Regions from separate parts of the Rhizobium sp. BR 317 genome, predicted to be linked through region 2. Evidence: predicted binding sites of a transcription regulator. Region 2 holds the regulator's gene; the other holds the start of a gene.
What was found. Region 2 encodes LexA, which represses DNA repair genes until DNA is damaged. Its sites were predicted from a motif close to TGTTCNNNNTGTGTTCNG; they were not measured.
Positions count from the first base shown of each region.

Region 1: a site for LexA is predicted at 2,986-3,003, ahead of QD357_RS01915 (dehydrogenase). Genes of this name have one in related genera too.

Region 1 is NZ_JARWLB010000001.1:394,307-400,317, reverse strand. It holds gene QD357_RS01925 (hypothetical protein) at 816-1,400, shown strand; gene QD357_RS01920 (SOS response-associated peptidase family protein) at 1,432-2,187, opposite strand; gene QD357_RS01915 (dehydrogenase) at 2,681-2,983, opposite strand; gene QD357_RS01910 (hypothetical protein) at 3,507-4,574, opposite strand; gene QD357_RS01905 (hypothetical protein) at 4,931-5,527, shown strand; gene ligD (non-homologous end-joining DNA ligase) at 5,719-6,011, shown strand, end outside.
Region 2 is NZ_JARWLB010000001.1:274,056-286,221, reverse strand. It holds gene lpxA (acyl-ACP--UDP-N-acetylglucosamine O-acyltransferase) at 1-700, shown strand, start outside; gene QD357_RS01345 (LpxI family protein) at 702-1,583, shown strand; gene lpxB (lipid-A-disaccharide synthase) at 1,580-2,761, shown strand; gene gltA (citrate synthase) at 2,791-4,080, opposite strand; gene QD357_RS01330 (ComEC/Rec2 family competence protein) at 4,360-6,819, shown strand; gene lexA (transcriptional repressor LexA) at 6,800-7,522, opposite strand; gene QD357_RS01320 (DUF2721 domain-containing protein) at 7,913-8,464, opposite strand; gene QD357_RS01315 (mechanosensitive ion channel family protein) at 8,510-10,540, opposite strand; gene QD357_RS01310 (alpha/beta hydrolase) at 10,609-11,853, opposite strand.

The DNA.
Region 1 (6,011 bases), 120 kb from region 2:
CTTCTGGAGTGCCGAGCTCGCGAGATCTGAGCTGACATCCATCGCATCGCGAACACCAGCCTCGACAAAAGCGTCGAGATGGACGCCCTTATCAAGTTGCCGGCAACTTGTCCGAGACCACCGCGGGCAAACGCTGGGTCTGCAATGCGATCGCTTAGCGCAGCAATCTTCACTGCAGAGAACGTAAGGCTGTCGATCTTGCGTTAGCCAAACCTAATCGCGGGTTCCCAATCCGATTATTGATTGGCGCTGGGACAGTCGCTCTAATCCTTTTGTCTGTAATACCATGCCGTCGGTTGCCGTGGCACAATGCCTGCCGGGGCAACGGTGTATGCAGAGTGGTTCGTTCCGTCCTAAGGTTCCTAATAACGCAGTTCCGCCCGGGAGAATGGCCTCTCCCAATCCAATGCTGCCGGGGACAAACTTCACCCCAAATACAGTTCCGCCCGGGGCAATGGCTTCCCCTCCGCCCGGGGCAATGACATATCCTACTACGCAATGGACTCCGGGACCGCAAACAAGATTTCCCCCTCAGCCCAACGGCCAAGGGTACAGCACTGGCAATCCAGCGCAGGGTTACGTTGGGCAGTGGGCACAGGTTCCACCTGTTCCAATGCTACGACAGTATATTTGCTGGATTAGCCAAACACAATACTGTAGGTTTCGAAGTTCTTCCGATTATTATAGTGGTGATGATTGCTATTGTCCTGACGCGTATGGTCAGGAATATTCCGGTTCGGTACAATGAGGCAAGTCTGTCCGTTTTATTTCGCACGAGGATCAAAGAACAGAAAATCGTTGAAGGAAAATAGGTGATGAGCGGAGAGGTATTGCCGCAATGCACGGGCGAGATTGTTAAAACCGTCGGGCTAGATGGCGATAAATTTCAGATCCTAGGTTCCGCGCTTAACTATTGCTATGCACGCAGCTATTTTGAAGCTGAAATCAGCCGCGAACAGGTCAGGCAGGCACTCTATCTTCGCCAAATCTTTGAGAATGAGGTAATGCTCTGGATGGTTGTCATAATCACCCTTTCCGGCGTGGTCTTGGCAGCCTTTCAACTACTCGCATCATACAAACTAGCGGTTCTTGGAAAAGATTCACTCAGTTCCGCTAGCGACTTAACAATAGAACACAATAAGATTGCGCTAAAATCGTCTGTGACAGGGTTGCTTATACTTACAGTTTCGCTAGCTTTCTTTGCTATATACGTCACGTTCGTCTTCACGCTGAGGGATCCGACAGCCGATGCGCACCAATCCAAGGCCGCCGAGCACCAAAGTTTGGTACAGCTTCCGGACGGCGCTGGCGGTAGCATTCAACCTGGTCGTGGGGCAGATGCGGCCCGGGGCGCCAAAGTACCTGACACAACGACTGTAAAAGCTACAGGCTCGCAGTGAGGGTGCCAATATCCGGTTTGAGTTTCGTCGCTCATAGCAGCGTCGACTCCTGACTAGGCGCCGACGCCATGACATCTCCTGGCAGCAACAGCAATTCGTCATCCGGTAACGGCCGCTGCAGCCGTTTCGCTTCCTCCCACGGCATGGTCATCCATAGTTCGAGTTCTTCCACGTTCCGAAGTATGACTGGCATCGCCTTTTCGTGAATTTCGCCGACGACCCGGTTGGACTCGGTCGTCAGGAATCCGTAGAGATCGATCGTTATCTCTCCCTCCTTGACCTTCCGAACCGATCGCCATTGCGGCACCCATATGCCGGCGAAGAACATGAGCGGCTGGTCCTCGCTTGCAGCAAACCAAGCGTTCGGAACACGGCTGCCTTCTACTCGGCTCCCGTAGTCCGGTTCAGCAAAGCGCGTGAACGGTACAACACAGCGGTTTTCGACGCCAAGCCAGCGCGTCCAATGTTTGCTGTCCGTGCGCCGGACGTTTGTCGTTCCGCCGTCTGGCTCCATCCTCAACAACTGGCCGAAATCAAATGGTGTGCCCTTTGCCTGGAGCTTGTCGGCGCGTTTTTTGGTGGCCTGCATGAGCGCCTGTTGCGAGCTGGGCAATCCCCATCTCACCATTGCCATTTCGCGGCCGGCCGAGGTGTTGCGCACGATCGGACCAAAGCGGTCTGGATAGACATCAAGCGATGGCTCAAGATTACCGATGCTGTCGATCATCGCTCTGGTGAACTGTCGGATGGCTTCTTGGTTCGTCGTGACGTTGTAGAGATTACACACTGCTTCAAGCTCCTCCGTTCGTTTGGGCCATCATCATCAAAAATGGTAGATGGTGTCTAGGATGACGCTCGGCTGCGTTATCGCTTTACGTCTTTCCAGACAGGACGCCTGAGCGTCTTGATCCTCACAAGGCGCCGGACGGTAATGCCGACAGCCCCCGGGCCGCTAACGGATTGCAGATCCGACGCCAGGTATTCTTTCTTACCGCATCGACTGCACCGAAACTGTCGCTCGATGCCCATGATCGGAAGATCACCGAAAATCTCGATGAGGTCGGCCGGCTCATATAGGTGCCTAATCCGGCACCATTTACATTTGATCTCTACATATTGGCGATCTTGGAAACTCGAAAGTTTCGGAAGCAGTGCGAGCTTCGAAGGCGACAGGTAGGCTGGTGGATGCGTTTCGGGCACTGACGTGTCTCAAGCTCGGCCAGCCGGCTGGCCTTCAGCGTCCTTCGACATGTTTTGTATCGATATCATGCCAGGCTCCATCACGCTTCTCCTTCAAAACTGGGCTTCCATCCTCGGGTAAAGCCGACGCTCATTCCGGATTCCACTAAGGCCAGCTGGCCACGGACGAATTGCAGCTCTTGCAACAGCGCGCCGATCGTCGCGCGGGCATCTCCGCCGCAAAGGGCAAGGGCTGCTTCAATGGGGTCGAATTCAGATTCTTCCGTCTCGACGGATACAGCGGACATTGGGCAAACATCTTCCTTCTCCTCTGTTGGCAGAGGAGTCTTCATAGTTGAAACAACTGGTTGGCGGAATTGATTGGCAGCGATTGCTGCCGTCAATATGTTCTTATTATGTTCTCGTTTGCCCCAGAGTCAAGGCTACTTGTTGAGCCGTGCTATCAAGTCGCCAACTTCCCCGTTTTCGATCATCATGAGCAGATGACGTCGGCCACCTCAATCAGGGCAGTCGTCATCTCCATCTCCTCCCAGGCCGGCGGCCACGGCCGCGCTCACGAGATCCCGCATTGCGACATGGATCGCGCCCTGGCATTCGAGGCGACGGTCGGGACCGCCGTGGGGTAGGGTAGGTGGAGGGACTCTGCGCATATGAAATCCGAATTGTGCAGCCACCGAGCGCGTACTTGGGTAAGGGCATCGGCGGCTGCTAGCGAGGAGGTCAAAACTCTACTCCCCATTACTGAACGTCGCGTGCGCGCCTTCGGGGCGGATTGGCATACCGTAATGGGGAAACGGGTTGCCCTGCCTGTCTGAACGGGTGGCACGTCCCATGGGAGTCGTACCCCTCTTCCCAGATTGAAAATCTAGTGTCCCAACGAACGGCGGATCGGCGCGCGGTCATCAACTAGACCACTTTGTTGCTAGCGTGGGGGCGAAGGTCGGCCACGAGGGAGTGGTCCACACCCGTGAGAGCATGCGGACGGAGGTCGGCGAGTCTCGCAGTTTCGTTGCTGCTCTTCGGACCGAGGACGGCAACTCCTGCGAGGAGCGCCAACCCGCTGACAACAGCAATGATTGCGTTGAGCGAAATGTTATTTGTCATGATTAGTGTCCTTTTCTTCTTGGTTTTAGCCGCTGATTCCTGCCTTTTCTCATCGAGCCACGATCGAAAATCATCATAGTCGTCGTCGCCCTGGTATTGGACATATTGCTCGAACTTGGAATTCGCTGCGACGAGCGCGTCGAGCAGCTGGGGGTAAAGATCACGCCTTCTAAAGCGTGACGCTACCCCGAGAGCGTTGAATGCCGCGGTATCGAGTTTGGGAAACAGATTCACCTGTTCCAAAGCCCATTGAAGATAGCCGGAAGTCTCCTCACGCTTGCGCATTTCTGCACCGTCGCGCTGATTGCGCGGCGTGGCATTCCAGATGACGACGAAGATGTTGCCGGAAGCCTTGCCTTTGACCAGCAAGGCACCAGGGGAGGCGTCATGTCGGAGTTCGTCGATAACGCATTGGAAGTGATGGCAAGCAGCCTCGGCGGCGATAGCCTTCCGCTTCGCATGCACGGATCTCGTCGAACTGGCGATCGCCATTTCGTAGAGGCCCGAAAAAAAGCGTGCTCCAACCTTAAAAGCTGGGTCCACGGTCGGCGCGCCCTGTTCAAGGACGATCTTTGCAAGATCGGCCATCGCACCAAATTCATGCTCGACAATGGATGTCTTGCCCGCATAAAGCAGGTCGTACAGCCTGCTTATCGGAAAGTGCCAGTCGTCACCCCAGGGCAGCATCCCATTGCTTGACAGAATACGCATCAGAGACTGCTCGTCTTTGACCCTGTATTCCGGATCCTCGTTAAGAATACGCCGCTGAACCCGTTCGCAGGGCCCACCTTGTTCTCGGATATCTACTTGTGACCACGTCGGCTTTGCCATCTCGATGATGCGAAGCACTTGATATGGAATGGCGAACAATCTCGACCTCCCGCCTACGCGAGCTTCTGTTTCGACAAACATAATATAGGTCACGATTGTGGCGGCGTCCCGGACTCAGACTCCGTCAAGAGTCCGGTCATGTCGACAGGACTGATGTGTGAGTTTGAATCGTCGATCCACGGGGTCGAAAAATGCCAGAAAATAGACGTTCTGGCGGATGCGCCGTCGGAATGGCGCCGGGTGACCGGCGTGAGGCTGGCCGGGGCGGCAACCCCGGCCTTAGACCCCGAGACGGCTGACCGACCCGAAATCCATTGCACCTTCAGGTTACCGCCTGTCGAGGCGTCCGGCAAGACGTTTCGACAACCGTCTCGGACCCTTTGGGGGTTCGATCAATGCAATCTGTTCTCGCGCGCTTCATCCTGCTGCTCGCCCTTAACGTTCTGCCGCCGAGCGCCTTCGTTTCCAGCAAAATTCTACAAGCGAACGATGGGCACCTCGCCATGCCTATTCTCGATTACCTCGCGGAGACCGAGGGCACGGACAAGGGTCGTGGCTACGAGGAAACACTGGGATACGGCGCTTATACCGGAGGCCCTGTTGTCCTCACCACACTTTCCATCAACGAGATCGACCGGCTCCAGACCCTGATGTTGCAGCATCCTGGGAACGTCTGGCACTCATCGGCAGTCGGAAGGTATCAAATCGTTCGAACGACGCTGCGAAGGCTTCGTAAGGACCTTCATCTTCGTGGCACCGAACGGTTCGACGCAGCGCTCCAGGACCGACTTGCACAGCGCCTTTTGGAACTGCGAGGTTATCGCGAATGGAAGATGGGTCTGATCTCGGACGCCGCTTTCCAAGCCAATCTCGCTCTTGAATGGGCTTCCTGGATCAATCCGCACACCAAAGAAGGTGCCTATCGAGGCCAGCGTTCTAACGCATCGCTCGCGAAGCAGCAGGCGGCTCTCAACGCTGTACGCACTCGATAATTCAAGCCGGAGTTTGACAAGAAGCACGCCCGCCCTGGTCAAATGGGAGGGCGTGCTCACTTCGATGGGCCCAGCTGGACCGCCCGCGCGATCGGGCGGGGTCGCACCCATCTTCCCAGAATGCCTAAGGGTTAGCCGGCGACGTGAACCGCAGAGTCGACTCTTTTAGATATCTCTGTTGAACTCATTGGATGACAAGGTCTCCGCGTAAGTCGTCTAAGCCGCTGCTCGCTGATCCGGATGCAACGGCTCAGAGCCGACCCCGCAAGCCCAGAGATCCGAAACAGCCGCGCTTGCCGCTCGATCCCATGCCGAGCCGCATAGAGCCGTGCCTGGCACTCTCAAGGAGCAAGCCGCCGATCGGCCCCGATTGGCTCTTCGAGATCAAATGGGATGGCTACCGGCTGGCCGTGCATGTCGAGTCGACCGGTGTCCGGATACTAACCCGCGGCGGTCTCAACTGGACGCACCGTTTCCCGGCGAT
Region 2 (12,166 bases):
GCTGCATGATGCCGTCCAGCTCCTGACGCATGCTGTCGTGACCGGCCGGACGACGATCGGCAAGGGCACGAAGATATTCCCCATGGCTGTCGTAGGCGGCGATCCGCAGAGCGTGCATCATGGTGGTGAAGAGACGACGCTGGATGTCGGCGAGAATTGCACGATCCGCGAAGGCGTGACGATCAATACCGGGACGGCCGACTACGGCGGCAAGACCATCGTCGGCAACGACAATCTGTTCCTTGCCAATTCGCACGTCGCCCATGATTGCCGCGTCGGCAACAATGTCATCATGTCGAACAATGTGATGCTGGCGGGGCATGTCACCGTGGAAGACCGAGTCATCCTCGGCGGCGGCTGCGCGGTGCATCAGTTTACCCGTATCGGTCGGCAAGCTTTCGTCGGTGGTCTCTCCGCCGCGAGCTACGACGTCATTCCCTATGGCATGCTGAACGGAAATCCGGGCGTGCTCTCGGGCCTCAACATTGTCGGCATGACCCGGGCCGGAATTGAGCGTTCGGTCATCCATTCGGTTCGCCGCGCCTATAAGAGCATTTTCGAAGGCGAAGGTTCGATCCGCGACAATGCGGCGGCGATCCGCGCTGAATATGCCGATTGCAAGGAAGTGATCGAGATCCTCGATTTCATCGCCGCCGACAGCGATCGCGCATTGTCGTCGCCCAATCGCGGTAAGGGCTGAGGTGGCCGCGAGCGGTCAAAGCCATACGGGCAGGCTGGCGATCATCGCAGGCAGCGGCTTTTTGCCGGCCTATGTCGCCGACGCCGCCCGCCAGGCAGGTGAAAATCCTGTTATCATAGCACTGACGGACGAGGCGGATCGCGATTGGTCCGCTTTCGATCATGCCAATCTCGGCGTCGGCAATTTTGCCGGCCTGGAGGCGATGTTTCGCCGCTATGGGGTCGACCGGGTCGTGATGTCCGGCGGTGTTGCGCGCCGTCCGCCTTGGCGCGACGTGCGCCCGACCTGGCGCGTCATCAAGGAATTGCCGTTGACCATCCGCACCCTTCTTTCCGGCGGCGATAATGCCGTGTTGCAGATGGTGATCCGCTTGATCGAGGCTGGCGGCGTCCGCGTCGTCGGCGCGCATGAGATCGCACCGGATTTGTTGGCGACCACCGGGCCGCTTGGCCGTTTCTCGCCATCGGAAGAGGACCTGCGCGATATTGCGCAAGGTGCGAAGGCAGCCGTTGCGCTGGGGCTGCTGGATGTCGGGCAGGGTGCCGTCAGCGTCGGCGGCCGCGTCGTGGCACTCGAAGGCGCCGAGGGCACGGACAAGATGATCGAGCGTGTGGCAGGTTTGCGGGCCGACGGGCGCATATCAAAACGTCGTCGCGGCGTATTGGTGAAGCTCTGCAAGCCTCAGCAGGATGTACGCGCAGACCTGCCGTCGATCGGGGTCTCGACGGTACTCAACGCCAAGAGAGCCGGCCTTGCCGGCATCGCCGTCGAGGCTGGCAGGGCGCTGGTCCTGGAACGTGAAGCGGTCATCGCGGCTGCCGACGAAGCCGGGCTTTTCGTCTGCGGCATCGACCGTGGCCTCAGCGCGGAGGGCTTCATGTGAGCGGTGCGCCGTTGAAACTCGCTGTCATCGCCGGCGAGGTCTCCGGCGATCTGCTTGGCGGCGATCTCGTCGCGGCATTGAAGCAACGCTACGATGGCCCCATCGAGCTAATCGGCGTTGGTGGCGACGCGCTGGAAGCGCAGGGCTTGCGTTCGCTTTTCGATTATTCCGAACTGTCGATCATGGGTTTTGCGCAGGTTATCAAGCGCTTGCCGAAACTGCTTGCCCGTATCCGCCAGACGGCGGACGCCATCATCGCGGCCAAGCCTGACGTGCTGCTCATCATAGACAGCCCGGATTTCACCCATCGCGTCGCCAAGAAGGTCCGCGCTGCGCTGCCTGACCTGCCGGTCGTCGACTATGTCTGCCCGAGCGTGTGGGCGTGGAAAGAATATCGCGCGCAGAAGATGCTCGCCTATGTCGATCACGTCCTCGCCATTCTACCCTTCGAGCCGGCGGCGATGCAGCGGCTGGCGGGGCCGGCTACCACCTATGTCGGCCATCGCCTGACGGTGGATCCGAACCTGCTGGAGACCCGTCGCCTGCGTGCGCTTCGGGTGCCTAGCGCGCCTGATGGCGAGAAGACGATCCTGCTGCTTCCCGGATCGCGTTCCTCGGAAATTCGCCAGCTTCTGCCGGTTTTCGAGCAGGCGGTGCTGGAGCTTAGCCGGCGAAGCGATCGCGTTCGTTATGTCTTGCCGACCGTTCCGCGGCAGGAGGCATTGGTGCGCTCGCTGCTTGAAAACTGGAGCGTCAAGCCGGATGTCTTCGTCGGCCAGGATGCCAAGTGGAATGCTTTTGCGGAAGCGGATGCTGCAATGGCAGCCTCCGGCACCGTGGTTCTGGAATTGGGGCTTGCGGGCGTTCCCGTCATTTCGGCCTATAAGACCGAGTGGCTCGCCCGGTTCGTGCTTTCGCGCATCAAAACCTGGACGGCGGCTCTGCCGAATTTGATTGCGGATTATGCCGTGGTGCCCGAGCTGATCAACGACGTGCTGCGTCCCGGTCTGTTGGCCCGCTATATGGAGCGCTTGTCGAATGATACGCCGGAGCTTGCGGCTATGCTTCACGGCTACGATCTGGTCTGGCAGCGAATGCAGACCGAGGAACCGCCTGGCGAAAAGGCGGCGGCGATCGTTCTCGATGTCTTGTCCAAGAAAAAACCCGGCCATTTCTGACCGGGTTTTTTGTTGTCTCGTTTTTCGGCTTAACGCTTGGAAACCGGAACGTATTCGCGCAGCGGTTCGCCGGTGTAGAGCTGGCGCGGACGGCCGATACGCTGTTCCGGATCTTCGATCATCTCGTTCCACTGAGCGATCCAGCCGACGGTGCGGGCAAGCGCAAACAGCACTGTGAACATGGTCGTGGGGAAGCCCAGGGCCTTCAGCGTGATGCCGGAATAGAAGTCGACGTTCGGGTAAAGCTTCTTCTCGATGAAATAGTCATCGGTCAGCGCGATACGTTCCAGTTCGATCGCGATGTCGAGCAACGGATCGTCCTTGATGCCGAGTTCGCCGAGCACTTCGTGCGCCGTCTTCTGCATGATCTTGGCGCGCGGATCGTAGTTCTTGTAGACGCGATGGCCGAAGCCCATCAGACGGAACGGATCGTTCTTGTCCTTGGCGCGGGCGATATATTCCGGAATACGGTCAACCGTGCCGATTTCCGTCAGCATGTTGAGCGCTGCTTCATTGGCGCCGCCATGAGCCGGGCCCCAGAGGCATGCGATGCCAGCGGCAACGCAAGCGAACGGGTTGGCGCCGGAAGAGCCAGCGAGACGAACCGTCGAGGTCGACGCGTTCTGCTCATGATCCGCGTGCAGGATGAAGATGCGGTCCATGGCGCGTGCAAGCACCGGATTGACTACATATTCCTCGCAGGGCACGGCAAAGCACATGCGCAGGAAATTCGAGGCATAGTCGAGATCGTTCTTCGGGTAAACGAAGGGCTGGCCGATATGGTACTTGTAAGCCATGGCGGCAAGCGTCGGCATCTTGGCGATCATGCGCAGGCTTGCGACCATGCGCTGGTGCGGATCGGTGATGTCGGTGGAGTCGTGATAGAAGGCCGACAGAGCGCCGACGCAGCCGCACATGACGGCCATCGGATGCGCATCGCGGCGGAAACCGGTGAAGAAGCGGGACATTTGCTCATGCACCATGGTGTGGTGCACGACCCTGTAATCGAAGTCTTTCTTCTGGGCTGCGGTCGGCAATTCGCCGTAGAGCAGCAGGTAACAGACTTCGAGGAAATCGCCGTGTTCAGCAAGCTGTTCGATCGGATAACCGCGATGCAGCAGAACGCCTTCGTCGCCATCAATAAAGGTGATTCTGGACTCGCACGACGCAGTCGAGGTGAAGCCAGGATCGTAGGTGAAAGTGGAGGTGTTCTTATAAAGGGCACCAATATCAATGACACTTGGGCCGATGGTTCCGGTCTTAACCGGCAAATCCACCGTCTTTTCACCCCAAGTTAGTTTCGCGCTTTGTTCCGTCATGCTGATCCTCCAAGATTTGGCGGGATGGCGCCTTAAAAAGCGCCAAAGGGTTAAGCGACTAACGATTAGCTATATGATCCAGAGCCTAATGCCAAGTTATCGTTACGCCTATTTGTGCATTGCGGTATCAACTTTTGGGCACTGCGGTAGGCGGACTCGTCGTGCGCTAACATGAATTGGCGTCATTTGTTGGAGATTAGGCCGATTTCAGTTGAAATCACCTAGCGGTGACGGCAAAACTCTCGCTCTAGCTGTAGTTTTGCGTGGGCGCTGGGGTATATGCCTAATTTAGAGGCACCGGATCCGCAGGTGGAAAGTAGGGAGTTTGCTGCGGTTGCCGAGCGCGAGCACGGCATCGGCACGACTATTTCTGCTACCAAAGCGATGCGGCCGGAGCGAACACAGGATCACGCCGCGCTTATTGCCCGTCTTCGCCTTGCGGCAGGCAGCATCCGACTCGGCATTTACCATTTGGTCGAAGAAGAGGCGGCGTACGGTCGCGCGATGCTGTTTGCGCCGGTCTATATCGGCGCCGGCGCGATCTTCTGGTTTGCCGCCGGAGCCGATCCGCCGCCGCAGGCCGTTTTTGCCGCCCTCCTTATCTTCGCAGCCGCTTTCTTCATCCAACAGGAGGCGGGGCGGGTGTTGCGGCACTTGCTGTATGCGGCCATGCTTGCCTGCTCCGGCATGGCTTTGGCGCAATGCGAAACCTGGCGCGCGTCGACGGTGATGCTCGACTCTGCGGTGACGACTACGATCACCGGGCGGATCGAACGGCGCGAGGCCGACGATAAGGGGCGTTGGCGCTATGTCGTAGCTCTCGAGGCAACGGAAAAGCCGGCTGTTCGCCGGCCTCCGGCGCAGATCACCATTTTCGTGCGCAAACAGCTCCAGCCCTTTGAACTCGGGGATCGCATTCAAGGCAGGGCGCGGCTGACGCCACCGGCCGGACCCGCCTTGCCCGGTCTCAACGATTTCGCCTTCAGCGCCTATTTCGATGGCACCGGCGCGAACGGCTTTGCCTACGGAACGCCGACGCTACTATCACCGACCAGTGATGTTGCTCAGGGATCGTTTTTCGATAAGGCGGATATCTGGCTCGCGCGTTTGCGCAGCAGCATCGGCGACAGGATTAGGATGCTTTTGCCCGGTGACACCGGCGCCTTTGCGGCCTCGCTTGTCACCGATGAGAGACGAGCGATCTCGGATGAGACGACGGAAGCGCTGCGGACCTCAGGTCTTGCGCATATCATTGCCATCTCCGGCCTGAACATGGCGCTCTCCGCGGGCATCTTTTATGTCGGCCTGCGTTATGCCCTCAGCCTGTTTTTCGGCGTGGCCCAGGCCTGGCCAACGAAGAAGATCGCAGCCTTCGGCGCGCTGGTCACGGTGACAGCCTATTATTTCATTTCCGGCTTCGGCGTATCGGCAGAGCGCGCTTTCATCATGATGGCGATCATGCTGGTTGCCGTGCTCTTCGACCGGCCATCCCTCAGCCTCCGAAACGTAGCACTGTCGGCGATCGTCATCCTCATTCTGTCACCGTCACAGGCGCTCGGACCAAGTTTCCAGATGTCCTACGCGGCGACCTTGGCATTGGTGTCCGGTTATTCGCTCTGGACGAGGCGACCGCATCGGGAAAGCGTTCTCTCCCGGTTCCGGCTCCTGCGTCCGCTGCTCTTCGTCTCGCGCTTCTTCGGAGGCATATTGTCGACCTCCTTTATCGGCGGCGCGTCGACCGCGATCTTCTCGATAGAGCATTTTCACCGCTTGGCGACATATGGTCTTGTCGCCAATCTGGCGGCCATGCCGGTCGTCTCCTTTGTCGTCATGCCTTTTGGTATGGCGGCTACAATGCTGATGCCGTTTGGCGTCGATGCTCCTTTCTGGCAGATCACCGGCGCGGGACTCGATGCCGTCATCGTCGTTGCCAAAACGGTCGCCGCCTGGGGCGGCAATATTCCCTTTGGCCGACTACCGGTCTGGCTATTTCCCACGGTCATAGTCGGCTTCTTGCTGATGACCCTGCTCAAAACATGGCTGCGGCATGCGGGTGCGCTTTTGATCATTGGCTCGGTCGCAGTCGTGGCCCTCAGCCCCGGTGTTCCGAAACCCGATCTGATGATCTCCGAGGACGGTACGCTGGTCGCTTTGCTGCGAAACGGTGCGTTGACGACCAACCGTGAGAAACCGCCCGATTTCATCTTCGAGCAGTGGCAAAGAGCCCTGGCGATCACCGAGCAGCAACCGCCTGCGATGCTTCCGCCCGACAGCCAGCTCCCTAAAATCAGCAAATCGGACAAGCATCGCCGCTTGAGTTCCGACGAACAGACCGCCGTTCGAAAGGCGATGGATGCGGCACTGGACAATGCCGGGCAGGGCGGTTTCGCCTGCCAGAAAGGGGCTTGGTGCGTGGCAATGCTGGAGAATGGCGACATGCTTGTCACCATTGAAGACGCTGCTTATCTCGCTCCGGCCTGCGATACCGCCAATATCGTCGTCACACCCATACGGCTGCGGCTTGATCGCTGCCGCTCCGGCGCTATGCTTTTTACGGGCGTAACACTTCGCCGGACTGGGTCCATCGAAATGAACCTCGGCGCCGAGAAACCGGTAATAACGGCGGCGTTTGAAAATCTAACGCGGCCATGGAGCCTTCATCGCGCCTATGACTGGCGAACCGGTACTTTCGGAGCGCCGATCGCACCGGTGTCACCCGTCAGTGATAGCGGCGAATGAGGCCGACGAGCTTGCCTTGCACTTTCACACGATCCGGCCCGAAAATACGGGTCTCGTAAGCCGGGTTAGCGGCCTCAAGCGCGATCGAAGCTCCCTTGCGGCGGAAGCGCTTCAATGTCGCCTCTTCATCATCGACGAGAGCGACGACGATGTCGCCGGGATTGGCGGTCGTGGCGTTGCGGATAATGACGGTATCGCCATCAAAGATGCCGGCATCGATCATCGAGTCGCCCTTGACCTCCAGCGCATAGTGCTCGCCGGAGCCGAGCATGTCGGCGGGAACGGTGATGTCATGGGTATTGTTCTGGATGGCCGAGATCGGAACGCCGGCGGCGATGCGGCCCATGACGGGGACCGAGACCGAACTGTTGTTTTCCTCACTTACCGGCTTGGCGGGAGCGGGTGGCGGCACAAGTTGCGGTTTGCCAAGGCTACCCTCGATGACGCTTGGCGAAAAGCCGCGGCGTGGCTGCAGGCTCGGGCTATAGGCCTCCGGCAGCTTGATGACTTCCAGCGCCCGGGCCCGGTTCGGCAGACGGCGGATGAAACCGCGCTCTTCCAAAGCCGTGATGAGACGGTGAATGCCAGATTTTGACGCGAGGTCCAGCGCATCTTTCATCTCGTCGAAAGATGGCGGAACGCCGGACTCCTTCATGCGTTCGTGAATGAAGAGAAGCAGTTCCTGCTGCTTGCGCGTCAACATCGTTTTGAACCTCGGGACTGAGAAGGTGTCGTGAAACAAATCCAGAACGGACACTATATGTTCCATATGTGTTCCGCAAGTCCTTAAATTTTGGTGAATATTTTGTAAGTGTCTCAAATAAATGGGAACAGAACGGGTCCTGGGCTGACGGATTTTCTCGACGCATACAGACTAAGGTACTGATATGTATATGGAATACGATTAAATGTGATTTCTGCGATCAGGAGCGGTCCATCTCAAAAGCGATAAAAAGCCACGTTGTTTGCTCAATAGTCTCTTTGGAGAGCGATGCTCTCCGAACGAAGGAGAACAAACTGTAGATCGAACAGGAAGGATCGAATTTTCGCGGGGCTGGGATCGGCGACGATTCTAGTAATATTGGATGGAAATTCAATAGGTTGGGCTCTTACTCGAACTCCTGTGCGTATGCTCGAGCAGGGTGCGGTCGTTGGCGATCTGCTTTAGCATACTGCGACCGGCCAGAATCATCTCGAAGAGAAAGGCCACGAAAGCGCCCATGAGCGCGATGACGGCAAGGCCGAAGAACCACAGCAGTAGCTGCTCGCGAAATTGCTGGCGAATCGCTCCGCCCATGAGGCCGAGCGTTGCAAGGCATGTGCACATGCCCGATGCCGTGCCGAGCAGGACGGCAACCTCAAGCGCCAATGTCCGCCGCCGCAGATAGTAGAGCTGCAGCAGCCGCGTTTCATCCGGGTCCTCCGAAGTCACCCGTTCGAAAAGGCTGTTGACCCGGTCCGAGACGCGGGCGAGCCTAGCCGAGAAAACATTGAGGCACCCGGCGGTGCCGGCCAGGCCAGCAGAAAGACCGGCGTCAGCGCTATTTGAATAACGTGCGCGGCAGCAGACGTTAGCTGGTCGTTCAGCACGCTCGATCTCCTTTCCGACGTCATCCGCATCAGGTTCGGGGTGTTGCTTCGGCAAGGAAGGACGTCAGCGTGAGGCCGTGGCTGATCTCACGCGAATGTTTTACGTCGGTGGCGCCGGCGATTGTGCCAACTGTTCAGCGGTTCTCTTTTTGTGCATTGTCAGAGCGGCGGCTGCGGTGTCGGATTTCTCCTCGCCGCCCACCTGGACGGTTGGCTGAGCGAATTCGATACCGTTTTCCATGAAGGCGTCGCGGATCATGGTGTAGGCGCGCCGCCGGATATAGGTTTGCCGACCGGGAAGGACGGTGAAGGCAAAGCTCAGTTCGATACCGAAGTCGCCGATCTGCTCGACGCCCTTCATTTTCAGGGTCTCGAGGATTTGCGGGCCGATTTCCGGATCTTCCTTCAATTGCTCTCCGATTTGCTTGGCGATCTTCTTCGCCTTGGCGACATCGGTGTTGAACGGAACCCGCAGCATGAATTTATCGATCGCCCAGTCACGGCTCATGTTCTGAACGGCGCCAAGTTCGCCGAAGGGAACCGTGAACACCGGACCGCGATGATGTCGAAGCCTGACGGAACGCAGGCTGAAGGATTCCACAGTTCCCTTGTAGCTGCCGCTCTGAATGTATTCGCCAACGCGGAAGGCATCGTCCATGAGGTAGAAAATGCCGCTGACGATATCCTTGACGAGCGTTTGCGAGCCGAAGCCTATCGCCACGCCGAATATGCCGGCTCCCGCAATCAGCGGCCCGATCTGCACGCCCATTTCCGACAATACCGTGAGGACGGCGGCCGCGATGACGATGGCTGCAAGCGCGTTGCGGAAGATCGGCAGCAGGGTGCGAAGGCGGCCCGCGCGCGCGGCTTCCGCCGACGGCGAGGATGCGTCGCTATCGGCAACGCTCAATCTCTCGTCAATGAATGCTTTCGACAACTGCCAGCAGAGATCGGCCAAAATCAGGATGACGACGCTCTTCAGTGCGCCGCGAACGGCTGCGTCGATTGCCGGATTTTCTCGTGCGAGGATGTTGGGATCATAGTGCCAGATGACTGTGATCCAGCCGACCGCGGCTGCGATGACGAGTGCCCGCGCACCACGGACTGCCAACACCATGCGCGCACTGTTCTTGTTGTCGCTCGGCCACCGTCCTTTTGCGAATGCCTCTGCCGTTCGTCCGACGGCGGACAGCAATCCCGGAAGAATAACGGCATAGACCCCAAGCCAGAAAAGACCGAGGAAGTTTGTCACCCAAAGAAGCCAGAGGCCGATCGCGTAGACTGAATAGAGGGTATTCACAAGCGCTAGCTGCCTGGAGGCTGTCGCATCGCCCGGCCGTCGCCACACGGCTTCAAATACGATTAGCAACAGGAGAATGGAGAAGCCGTGGGAAATGACGGTGCCGACGTCTCCGTCGATGGAGAGCGGTTTGGTCAGCGACGTCGTGGCGCCGGCGAAGGCCAGAACGGCGATGAAGAGACAGGCTCTATGGTAGCCGAAGGGCGACAAGGCGCCTGCGTCCCTCGATAGCTTGCAGCAGGCAAACACGAGGCGAGCGGCGATGAATGCCAGCAGATAAAACAGGATCACCACATGCAGAAGTGGCGGCCAGTCGATGGCCAGGAAAATGCCGGAGCTGACGAGGGTGAAAGCGATCCATGGCCCGAATTCTCCGATCGTGTGTGCGACAAGAGGATTTTGAAACCGGGCTTTGAGGACAGTTTTTTTGAAAAACCATTCCCCCGCGAGACCGATGCAGACCAGTATGGTGAGCATGACGAATGCTGGCGCAAAGCCGCTGTTCCTTGCCTGCTCACGCACCCTGCGCGCTGCATCGGCGAGCTGCACCGGGACATTCGGAATCGCCGCTCGCAGCGCCTGATATCGCGCCCGAGCGCGGGCTTCGCCGCTCTCGATCAATGTCGCTGTCGCCGCGGTAGGCTGCTGCTCCGCCGCCTGCCGCTTTTCCAGCCACTGGCGTAGCTCCGGATCATTCATCAAGCGAAGCAATTCGGACACTTTTGCAGGCGGTGCCGCAGGGGGTGTTTCGGCAACCTGCGCCCGGCACAGTTGCGGCACGATCATCATAAAAAGAAGAACCAAAACACCAGGGATCAGGCGCCGAAACATCTGAACAACCTCGAAACCAGTTCATTCGCAAGGGAAGTCATCAATTGGCACCTGCCGATCTCGGCCGTTCAATTCGTGAGTTCACGCTGCTGGGGGTCGCTTTTCAATGTATCTTCGATATCGGTAGCTTTAGGGCCGGTTGTTTTGGCGTTTTCGATCGCGGTGACGGGCGCTGTTACTGTCTTGGCAGCCACCGTACCGACGCCTTTGACTGTTCCGGCAATCACAGCGGTGATGTCGTCGCTCAGCCGTACGTCGGAATCGGTGAGCGGCTGCCCGGCAACGAGTCGGGTGCCGATCAACTTGACGATTTCCGGGCTCTCCGCGAATTTTCCGTGGTTGAGGCTGTCTCCGGTTTTCACCTTGGTAAGATCGATCGCGGTGATCCCAGCGCGTTCGAGCTTGGTGCGGTAGGGTTCTTCGGCCGGATTGATGGCGCCGAGGCGATAGACATCGCCCGATATCAGTCGGGAGACTGCCAGCGCCCGGTCGTCCTGGGAAACAAAGATCGTGAACTTCGGCCGCGGCGCGCCCATCTCAACGAACTGTTTCGCGAAAACATCGATGTCGATATCCGGTGATGCCAGGATGACGTTGTGGATTTTCGGGTTCACGCGGCCATCCCGGATGCCCATCTGGCGCAACGCCTCCATGGCGAGCCAGGTGCCCATGGAGTGCGCCATGATGGTGATGTCTTTCACCTCTGGATCGCTTGATAAGGTTCTGAGGGCCGTCTCGAGCGCCGTTCGCGAATAATTCGTGCTCTCCTTATCGTAGTTGTAGTCGAGAAGCCGTGCGCGTGAAGGCCAGGTAAAGAGCATCGGCGTCACCTGGGCGCCGGAATCGTGCACGATCTGCGCAAGCCTGAAGACGGAATCCTCGTATTTGTTGTTAAAGCCGTGAACGAAGACCAGCACCTTTCCGTCGACGGTATGCTGGCTGAACCAAGCACGACCTTCAGCGATGGAGTGCAGCTCGTGAACCCGGGTTACCGCAAACTCCGTCTTTGGATCTGGCGGCAATTTCTTGGGCCATTGCAGGGTTCCGGGTTTGCGGTTCGGTGGGATGGAGATGGCGACGTCGGTTAGATACGGACGCGGGCTCCGCTCGCCGGAGAAAAGTGTATTCGGATCACCCGACGGCGCCCGGCTGGTTGCGACCAGCATGTCAACCGTGGAACTGTGCGGAATGGCGGTCGACAGTGCGACCGGCTTCATAACCCCCTCGGCATGCCCAGCGCATCCCGCCACGGCAAGGCAGAGACATGCAACCAGACACAAGACCGCGCGTGTAAGCGCCCTCTCGACGAGCATCAAACCTATGCCTCCCCCTCGGCATTCGACAGGTCGGACAAAGTACTGCCGCGAAAATAGAAGTAACGACAGACCGTCCTTCCTTTTCCGAGATCGGATTGTGCGTTGCGTTAGCCCTGGACAATCCGAAATGGAAGAATGCGCATTTTTGTGTGCCGCCAATAAAGGGACGTCGTCGAGGCCACCATCACCGCGATCATTCGCCTAAGGCTGCGTTCCCAGTTGTGTTATTATATTATGATGATCGAATTATTTCGTTTCCGCAAGCCAGAGTTCTGCGCCGCTGTATACGCCATTCCGCTAAGTGGATGGA